2 regions of the Nocardiopsis sediminis genome follow, and region 2 is predicted to be linked to the other one. Evidence: riboswitches for the same ligand, from Rfam matches in the RefSeq annotation. Region 2 holds a riboswitch; the other holds the start of a gene.
What was found. Region 2 has a riboswitch for glycine ahead of gcvT (glycine cleavage system aminomethyltransferase GcvT). Riboswitches for the same ligand answer to the same signal wherever they lie in the genome.
Positions count from the first base shown of each region.

Region 1: it holds a riboswitch for glycine, as region 2 does, so the genes downstream of both, gcvP (aminomethyl-transferring glycine dehydrogenase) here and gcvT (glycine cleavage system aminomethyltransferase GcvT) in region 2, are expected to answer to the same signal.

Region 1 covers NZ_JBHSBH010000007.1:361,871-366,545, reverse strand. The annotation lists gene ACFOVU_RS10685 (alkaline phosphatase D family protein) at 1-53, shown strand, start outside; gene ACFOVU_RS10680 (polysaccharide lyase family protein) at 50-892, shown strand; gene ACFOVU_RS10675 (MerR family transcriptional regulator) at 1,228-1,830, shown strand; glycine riboswitch at 1,978-2,067, shown strand; gene gcvP (aminomethyl-transferring glycine dehydrogenase) at 2,172-4,675, shown strand, end outside.
Region 2 covers NZ_JBHSBH010000015.1:1,065,970-1,070,644, forward strand. The annotation lists gene ACFOVU_RS27245 (AMP-binding protein) at 1-544, shown strand, start outside; gene ACFOVU_RS27250 (3-deoxy-7-phosphoheptulonate synthase) at 630-1,685, shown strand; glycine riboswitch at 1,855-1,961, shown strand; gene gcvT (glycine cleavage system aminomethyltransferase GcvT) at 2,017-3,141, shown strand; gene gcvH (glycine cleavage system protein GcvH) at 3,307-3,687, shown strand; gene glyA (serine hydroxymethyltransferase) at 3,692-4,675, shown strand, end outside.

The sequences.
Region 1 (4,675 bases), on a different contig from region 2:
TCACCGAGGCCGGCCGGCCCGGCCTGAACCCCGTGAGCGGAGGACAGCAATGAGCCCCCACCCCCGGCCCGTGACCGGTCTGGCCGCGGGCGGCCGCATCGGCGCCATCGACGTCACCTGGGAGCACGCCCCCTGGGAGCCGCTGGTCGACCACTACGCCGTCCACGCCGCGACCACGCGCGACGTCGCCACCACCCCCGACACCCTGATCGGCACCACCGTCTACGGCCGCATCACCCACGACACCCTCGGCCCCGAGGCGCAGACGCGCTACTACCGGGTCGTCACCGTGGACGCCTCGGGCCGGCGCAGCAGCCCCTCCGCCGTGGTCGGCGCCACCTCCACCGAATCGCTGGTGGTCGCCGGCGAACCGATCGCCACGGTCGGGGAGTTCGACTCCAAGAGCCTGGAGCTGGCCCTGGCCCCCTCCCGTGGGCAGTCGCGGTTCCGCGACGCCTTCCCCGACGGCGTCGACTTCACCTATGGCAGCAGCGACCCCGCCGCCGACTGGTGCTACCTGCACCCCGGGCCCGAGGACGGGTGGGGCGGCGAGCGCGAGCACACCTTCCGGCTGCGGTTCGACCTGGAGGAGGCGCCCGGCTCCGGCCTGGGCGTGGTGATCTGGCTCATCGACACCCACGCGAGCCGCCCGGGCACCGCCCGCCTGGCGGTCAACGACGCCCCCGCGGGCGAGATCGCCTTCCGGCGCGGGGCCACCCGCGGGTCGCTCGAAGGCGACGCCACCGTCCCCGGTACCGCGCTGGTGCCGTCGTTCGTCGAGCCGGTCCTCGACGCCGCGCTCTTCCGCGCCGGGCAGAACACGCTCGACATCACCAAGAGTGACGGCTCCTGGCACGCCTACGACGCCGTGGGGGTGTTCCGCCCCTCCTGACCGGCGCCCCCCGCCCCGGTAGCGTCGCCCGCCCCCGGGCGGGTGACGCTACCGCCGTCATCGCTTACCGTGGAACGCGCACGCGCGGACCGCCGACACGCCCGGGAGACGTGTCCGAGAACCGGAATCGAGGGTGATCGACCCGCCCCTGACGTGGGGCTTGCGGATGGGCGGCCCGGCGGCCGGAAACCTGTCGAAGACGTTCCACGACGCGCCGATGGGTGTCGTTGACGCTGTCCATCCGACCGGCTTACCTTCATTGTCGAAGGCACCCGCGGCGCAACCCTTCGACCCCCCTGTCAAACCGCCGCGGGCCGAGGAGCCGGAGGTTCGGCGTGGCGGTTACTAGCGGCAAGCAACAGACCTCCGCTCTCACGCGATCAGCTATACGGCGAGCTGGAGAGCAGGGCCTGCTGTGCGAAGAGGACGTGGTGGCGCTGCCTATGGACGTCGGTTATCGCGGCCCCACGGCATGTGCGGCCGCCGGAATCACCTACCGCCAGCTCGACTACTGGGCCCGCACGAACCTGGTGCGCCCCAGTGTCATCCCTGACGACGGCAGCGGTGCGGCGCCGCTGTACAGCTTCCGCGACATCCTGGTGCTCAAGGTCGTCAAACGGCTGCTCGACACCGGGATCTCGCTCCAGCAGATCCGCACGGCGATCGACCACCTCCGGTGCCGCGGCACCGCCGACCTCGCCCAGATCACCCTCATGAGCGACGGCGTCAGCGTCTACGAGTGCACCTCCCCGGGCGAGGTGGTCGACCTCCTCCAGGGCGGCCAGGGCGTGTTCGGTATCGCGCTGGGCCGCGTGTGGCGCGAACTCGAAGGGGCGCTGAGCGATTTCCCCGGCGAGCGCCTGGCCGAGCCGCTGCCCGCCGACTCCCACCCCGCCGACGAGCTCGCCCGGCGCCGCCGCGAACGCAAGACCGGGTGACCTGCGCCTCCTCTGCGCCGAATGGGTGGATCCATCCAGTACCGTTCGGTGAGGACGCCGCACTTGCACGGCCGGGAACCCACCCCGGCCACGCCGGGGCGCGGCGGCCCGTGGACAATGCAGTGACCGAAAATCAGAACCGGCCGCCGATACCACGCGGGAGAGACCCCTTAGCGGGGCGCCGACGGGGCAATACTCCCCAGTAACCTCTCAGGCACCAGGGACCGCGTGGAGAAGGCCACTCTGGAACGGTGGGCGCGTCGCTTCCGCGCCGCGACCGTGCGTGACAGAGGGGGAGACCAAGAGCAGCCGAGAATTTCGGCCCATGCGAGGAGGTCTCCATGCCGGAGCAGCCCAGACGTCCCGGAACCGAACCCGCGCGCAGGTTCGCCGACCGGCACATCGGGCCCGACCCGTCGGAGCTGGAGCAGATGCTGGCGACCGTGGGCTTTGCGTCCACGGCCGAGCTGATGACAGCGGCCCTGCCCGCGTCCATCCTCTCCGCCCCCGGCGGCTCCGCCCCGCTGCGGCTGCCCGAGGCCGCCGACGAGACCGGCGCCCTCGCCGAACTGCGCGCGCTGGCCGACCGCAACCAGGTGCTCACCTCGATGATCGGCCAGGGGTACTACGACACCATCACCCCGCCGGTGATCCTGCGCAACATCCTGGAGAACCCCGCCTGGTACACGGCCTACACGCCCTACCAGCCCGAGATCTCCCAGGGGCGCCTCGAAGCGCTGCTGAACTTCCAGACGATGGTCGCCGACCTCACCGGGCTCCCGGTCGCCGGCGCCTCGCTGCTCGACGAGGCCACCGCCGCGGCCGAGGCCATGACGCTGGCCCGCCGCGCCTCGCGCGGGAAGGGCGCGGCCTTCGTCGTCGACTCCGACGTCTTCCCCCAGACCCTGGCGGTGCTGCGCACCCGCGCCGAGCCGCTGGGCATCGACATCGTGGTGGCCGACCTCTCCGCCGGGCTGCCCGACGCCGACGCGTTCGGCGTCCTGGTGCAGTACCCCGCGGCCACCGGCGCCGTCCGCGACCCGCGCGCCGTCATCGAGGCCGCGCACGAGCGGGGCGCGCTGGCCGTGGTCGCCGCCGACATCCTCGCCCTGACCCTGCTGCGCAGCCCGGGCGACCTGGGCGCCGACATCGCCGTGGGCTCCACCCAGCGCTTCGGCGTGCCCATGGGGTTCGGCGGCCCCCACGCCGGCTACATGTCGGTGCGCGAAGGGCTCCAGCGCCAGCTCCCGGGCCGGCTGGTGGGGGTGTCGGTGGACAACGCGGGCCGGCCCGCCTACCGGCTCGCCCTCCAGACGCGTGAACAGCACATCCGCCGCGAGAAGGCCACCAGCAACATCTGCACCGCCCAGGTGCTGCTGGCGGTCATGGCCGGGATGTACGCGGTCTACCACGGGCCGCACGGCCTGCGCGCGATCGCCGAGCGGGTACACGGGCACACCGCCCGGCTCGCCGACGGCCTGCGCGCCCGCGGCCTGGAGGTGCTGCACGAGGAGTTCTTCGACACGGTGCGCGTGCGGGTGCGCGGCCGGGCGGCCTCCGTCGTCGGGGAGGCGCGCCGGCGCGGGGTCAACGTGCTGCGGGTCGACGACGACACGGTCGGCATCTCCTGCGACGAGGCCACCACCTCCGCCCACATCGGGCTGGTGCTGGCCGCCTTCGGCGGCACCGAGGGCGCGACCCGCCCGGGGGCGGCCGAGCGCGGCGCCACGCTGCCCGATGCGCTGCGCCGCGACGTCGACTACCTCGACCACCCGGTGTTCACCACCCACCGCAGCGAGACCTCGCTGCTGCGCTACATGCGCCGCCTGGCCGACAAGGACCTCGCGCTGGACCGGTCCATGATCCCGCTGGGCTCGTGCACCATGAAGCTCAACGCCACGGCGGAGATGGAGTCCATCACCTGGCCGGAGTTCGCCGGGCTGCACCCGCTGGCGCCGCTGGACCAGGCGGCGGGCAGTGTCGCGCTCGTGCGCGACCTGGAGAAGTGGCTCGCCGAGGTCACCGGCTACGACGCGGTGTCGCTCCAGCCCAACGCCGGATCGCAAGGCGAGCTGGCCGGGCTGCTGGCCATCCGCGGCTACCACCGCAGGCGCGGCGACATCGAGCGCGACGTCTGCCTGATCCCCAGCTCCGCGCACGGCACCAACGCCGCCAGCGCGGTGATGGCGGGGATGCGGGTCGCGGTCGTGGCCTGCGACGACGGCGGCAACATCGACCTCGGCGACCTGCGCGCCAAGATCGCCAAGCACGAGGGCCGGGTCTCCGCGATCATGGTGACCTACCCCTCCACCCACGGGGTCTACGAGGACACCATCACCGAGGTCTGCCGCCTGGTGCACGAGGCCGGGGGCCAGGTCTACGTCGACGGCGCCAACCTGAACGCGCTGCTGGGCTGGGCCAAGCCGGGCGAGTTCGGCGCCGACGTCAGCCACCTCAACCTGCACAAGACCTTCTGCATCCCCCACGGCGGCGGCGGGCCGGGCGTGGGCCCGGTCGCGGTGCGCGCGCACCTGGCCGGGTTCCTGCCCAACCACCCCGGCCAGCCCGACGCCGGGCCCTACACCGGGGTGGGGCCGGTCTCGGCCGCCCCGTTCGGCTCGGCGGGGATCCTGCCGATCTCCTGGGCCTACATCCGGATGATGGGCGGCGACGGCCTGCGCGCCGCCACCGAGGCGGCCGTGCTCGTGGCCAACTACGTCGCCAAGCGGCTGGAACCGCACTACCCGGTGCTCTACACCGGCGAGGGCGGCCTGGTCGCCCACGAGTGCATCATCGACCTGCGGGCGCTGACCAAGAAGACCGGCATCACCAACGAGGACGTCGC
Region 2 (4,675 bases):
CTGCCTCGACCTCGCCGACCCGCCGGTGGGCCTGATGACCGGCTACCTCGACGACGACGCCCGCACCGCCGAGGTGATGCGCAACGGGCGCTACCACACCGGCGACGTCGCCTCCCGCGACGCCGACGGCTACATCACCTACATCGGGCGCAGCGACGACGTCTTCAAGGCGTCGGACTACCGGATCTCCCCCTTCGAGCTGGAGAGCGTGCTGATCGGGCACGAGGCGGTCGCCGAGGCGGCCGTCGTGCCCGCACCCGACCCGGTGCGGCTGGCGGTGCCCAAGGCCTACGTCACGCTGGTGGAGGGGGTGGCGCCCGGCCCCGACGTCGCCCGGTCGATCCTCGGCTACTGCCGCACGCACCTGGCCTCCTACAAGCGCGTCCGCCGGGTGGAGTTCGCCGAGCTGCCCAAGACCGTCTCCGGCAAGATCCGCCGCGTCCAGCTGCGCGACGCCGAGGAGGCCCGCCGCGACGCGACGCGCAGCGAGCAGGAATACCGGGAGGAGGACTTCCCCGGTCTCAAGGAGGAGGGGGAGGCCTGAACCCCAAGGGCGTCCGCCCAGTTCCGGGGGCGTTAGGGTGCTCATTGGGCCGTCGCACTGGGCCGTCGCACAAGGATGGGAACGCATGCCGAGCACCAATGACACACGGGTCGTCGACTACCAGCCGCTGGTCGCGCCACGGGACATCCTCGCCGAACTGCCGATGGGGCCGGAGCGCACCGGCCTGGTCGAGGACGCGCGCACCGAGGTCAAGCGGGTCCTCGACGGCACCGACGACCGGCTGCTGGTCATCGTGGGGCCGTGCTCCGTGCACGACCCCGATGCGGCGCTCGACTACGCCCACCGGCTCAAGGCGCTGATCCCCTCGCTCAACGATGACCTGTGCATCGTGATGCGCGTCTACTTCGAGAAGCCGCGCACCACCCTGGGCTGGAAGGGGCTGATCAACGACCCCGGCCTCGACGAGAGCCACGACGTCCACCGGGGGCTGCGCACCGCCCGCAAGCTGCTGCTGGACATCGGGTCGCTGGGGGTGCCCTCGGGCACCGAGTTCCTGGACCCGATCACCCCGCAGTACATCGCCGACGCGGTCACCTGGGGCGCCATCGGGGCGCGCACGACCGAGAGCCAGGTGCACCGCCAGCTCGGCAGCGGGCTGAGCATGCCGGTGGGCTTCAAGAACGGCACCGACGGCGACGTCCAGGTCGCGGTCGACGCCTGCGGCGCCTCCGCCGCCTCGCACACGTTCTTCGGGGTCGACCTGGCGGGCGCGGGGTCGGTCGTGGTGACCTCCGGCAACCCCGACTGCCACGTGATCCTGCGCGGCGGGCGCTCGGGCCCCAACTTCGACGCCGACAGCGTGGCGGGAGCACTGGGCACCATCGAGCGCGCCGGGCTGCCCCGGCGGGTGATGATCGACGCCAGCCACGCCAACAGCGGCAAGGACCACACCCGCCAGCCGGGCGTCGCCGACGCGATCGCCGCGCAGATCGCCGCCGGGCAGCGCGGCATCACCGGCGTCATGCTGGAGAGCTTCATCGAGGAGGGCGCCCAGAAGCTCGGCGACCCCGCCGACCTCGCCTACGGCACCTCCATCACCGACGCCTGCATGGGCTGGGACACCACCGCCGATGTCCTGGCCCGCCTGGCCGAGGCCGTGCGCAAGCGCCGCACGTCCTGATCCCGCGCCGGCCCCGCGCGCCCGGCCCGCACTGGGCCGGGCGCGTCCGCGCTGCTAGGCTGGTCGCGGTCGCCGAACCCGTACGGGAGAGTGCCCGCACAGCCGGTGCGGGCCGCCGAAGGAGCAAACCCTCCCCAGAGAACCTCTCAGGCGCGCCGGACCGTGCGGGCGAGACCACTCTGGAAAGCAGGGGCCCATGCCCCTCGCCGAAGGTGCAAGCCGATCACGCCCCCGGGCGCGGCGAAGCTCTCAGGCACCCATGACAGAGGGGGAGGATGACAGTGCATTTCGCGCTTGTGCCGAAACGACGCCCATCCTCTCGGGAGTGCCGATGACAGCGCCTGGCCACGACCCCGCAGACCTCCGCAGGACACCGCTCCACGATGTCCACGCGGCGCTCGGCGCGACCCTCGTCGACTTCGCCGGCTGGCTCATGCCGCTGCGCTACACCGGCGAGCGCGCCGAGCACACGGCCGTGCGCGAGCGCGCCGGGCTGTTCGACCTCTCCCACATGGGCGAGATCCACATCACCGGGCCCCAGGCCGCCGACCTGCTCGACCACGCGCTCGTCGGGCACCTGTCCAAGGTCGCCATGGGCCGCGCCCGCTACACCATGATCACCGCCGACGACGGCGGGGTGCTCGACGACCTCATCGTCTACCGGCTGGCCGACGACGACTTCCTGGTGGTCGCCAACGCCGCCAACGCCGGCACCGTGTCCGCCGCGCTGTCCGAGCGCGCCGCCGGGTTCGACGCCCGGGTCGAGGACCGCTCCGCCGAGTACGCGCTCATCGCGATCCAGGGGCCCGAAGCCGCGGCCATCCTCGCGCCGCTCACCGACGCCGACCTGTCGCAGATCCGCTACTACGCCGGCTACGCGCACACCGTCGCCGGGCACCCGGTGCTGCTCGCCCGCACCGGCTACACCGGCGAGGACGGCTTCGAGATCTTCATCCGGCCGGGCGGCGACGCCCCCGAGATCTGGGCGGCCCTGCTCGCCGCCGGCGAGCCGCGCGGCCTGGTGCCGGCCGGGCTGTCGGCGCGCGACACCCTGCGGCTCGAGGCGGGCATGCCGCTGTACGGCAACGAGCTGACCGCCGACACCACCCCGTTCGACGCCGGGCTGGGGCGGGTCGTGAAGTTCGACAAGCCCGGCGACTTCGTCGGACGCGCCGCGCTGGCCAAGGCCGCCGAGTCCGGACCGGAGAACCGGCTCATCGGGCTGGTCGCCCGCGGCCGCCGCCCCCTGCGCAAGGGCAACGACGTCCTGCTCGACGGCCGGCGTGTGGGGGCCACCACCAGCGGGGCTCCGTCGCCCACCCTGGGGCGGCCCATCGCCATGGCCTACATCGACCCCGGCGTGGACACCTCCGCCGACGGGTTCGTGGTCGACGTCCGGGGCCGCAGCGAGGCGGTCGACGTCGTCGAGCTGCCCTTCTACACACGGAAGTCGTGACTTTCCGCGGGCCCGTCACGTTGACGCGGCCCGGCGGATGCGGGCGCCCCGCCCATCCGGGAGAATCCGGCGGGTGGGCGGCCGCGGCCCCCACACATCGGCAGGTCAGGGCGGCGCCCCAGGTCGCGCCGTGCCGGATACAGGAACACCTCCAGGAGAGTTGAATTGAGCGTCCCCGCGGAGCTGGAGTACACGAAGGAACACGAGTGGGTGTCCATCAGCGATGGCATCGCCACCGTGGGCATCACCTCGTTCGCCGCCGAATCCCTGGGCGACATCGTCTTCGTCGAGCCGCCGGAGTCCGGCACCACCGTCACGGCGGGTGAGCCCTGCGGCGAGGTGGAGTCGACCAAGTCGGTCAGCGACCTCTACGCCCCGGTCAACGGGGAGGTCGTCGAGGTCAACGCCGACGCGGTCGCCGACCCCGAGGTCATCGGGGCCGACCCCTTCGGGCGCGGCTGGCTCTTCAAGGTCGAGATCGCCGGGGAACCGTCCGACCTGCTCACCCCGGAGCAGTACACCCAGCTGACCGAAGGCGAAGGTTAAGCACATGGCGTCTGAGAACCACCTCCTCGACCAGTCCCTCGCCGAACTCGACCCCGAGGTCGCGACCGCGGTCGGCCAGGAGCTGAGCCGGCAGCGCGACACCCTGGAGATGATCGCCTCCGAGAACTTCGCCCCCCGGGCGGTACTGGAGGCGCAGGGCACCGTCCTGACCAACAAGTACGCCGAGGGCTACCCGGGCCGCCGGTACTACGGCGGCTGCGAGTACGTCGACGTCGTCGAGCAGCTCGCGATCGACCGCGCCAAGGAGCTGTTCGGCGCCGAGCACGCCAACGTGCAGCCGCACTCCGGCGCCCAGGCCAACACCGCCGTCTACTTCGCGCTGCTCAAGCCCGGCGACACCATCCTCGGGCTCGACCTCGCCCACGGCGGCCACCTCACCCACGGCATGCGGATCAACTACTCCGGCAAGATCCTCAACGCCGTCGCCTACCACGTGCGCGACGAGGACGGCACCGTCGACTACGACGAAGTCGAGGCGCTGGCCCAGGAGCACCGGCCCAAGATGGTCGTGGCCGGCTGGTCGGCCTACCCGCGCCAGCTCGACTTCGCGCGGTTCCGCAAGATCGCCGACAGCGTCGACGCGCTGCTCATGGTCGACATGGCGCACTTCGCGGGGCTCGTCGCGGCCGGGCTGCACCCCAACCCGGTGCCCTTCGCCGACATCACCACCACCACCACGCACAAGACCCTCGGCGGTCCCCGCGGCGGGCTCATCCTCGCCAAGGCGGAGCTCGGGAAGAAGATCAACTCCGCGGTCTTCCCCGGGATGCAGGGCGGGCCGCTGGAGCACGTGATCGCCGCCAAGGCGGTCGCGCTCAAGGTGGCCGCGGGCGAGGAGTTCGCCGACCGGCAGCGCCGCACCCTCGCGGGCGCCCGGATCCTCGCCGAACGCCTGACCCGGCCCGACGCCGCTGAGGCGGGCGTGAACGTCCTCAGCGGCGGCACCGACGTCCACCTCGTCCTGGTC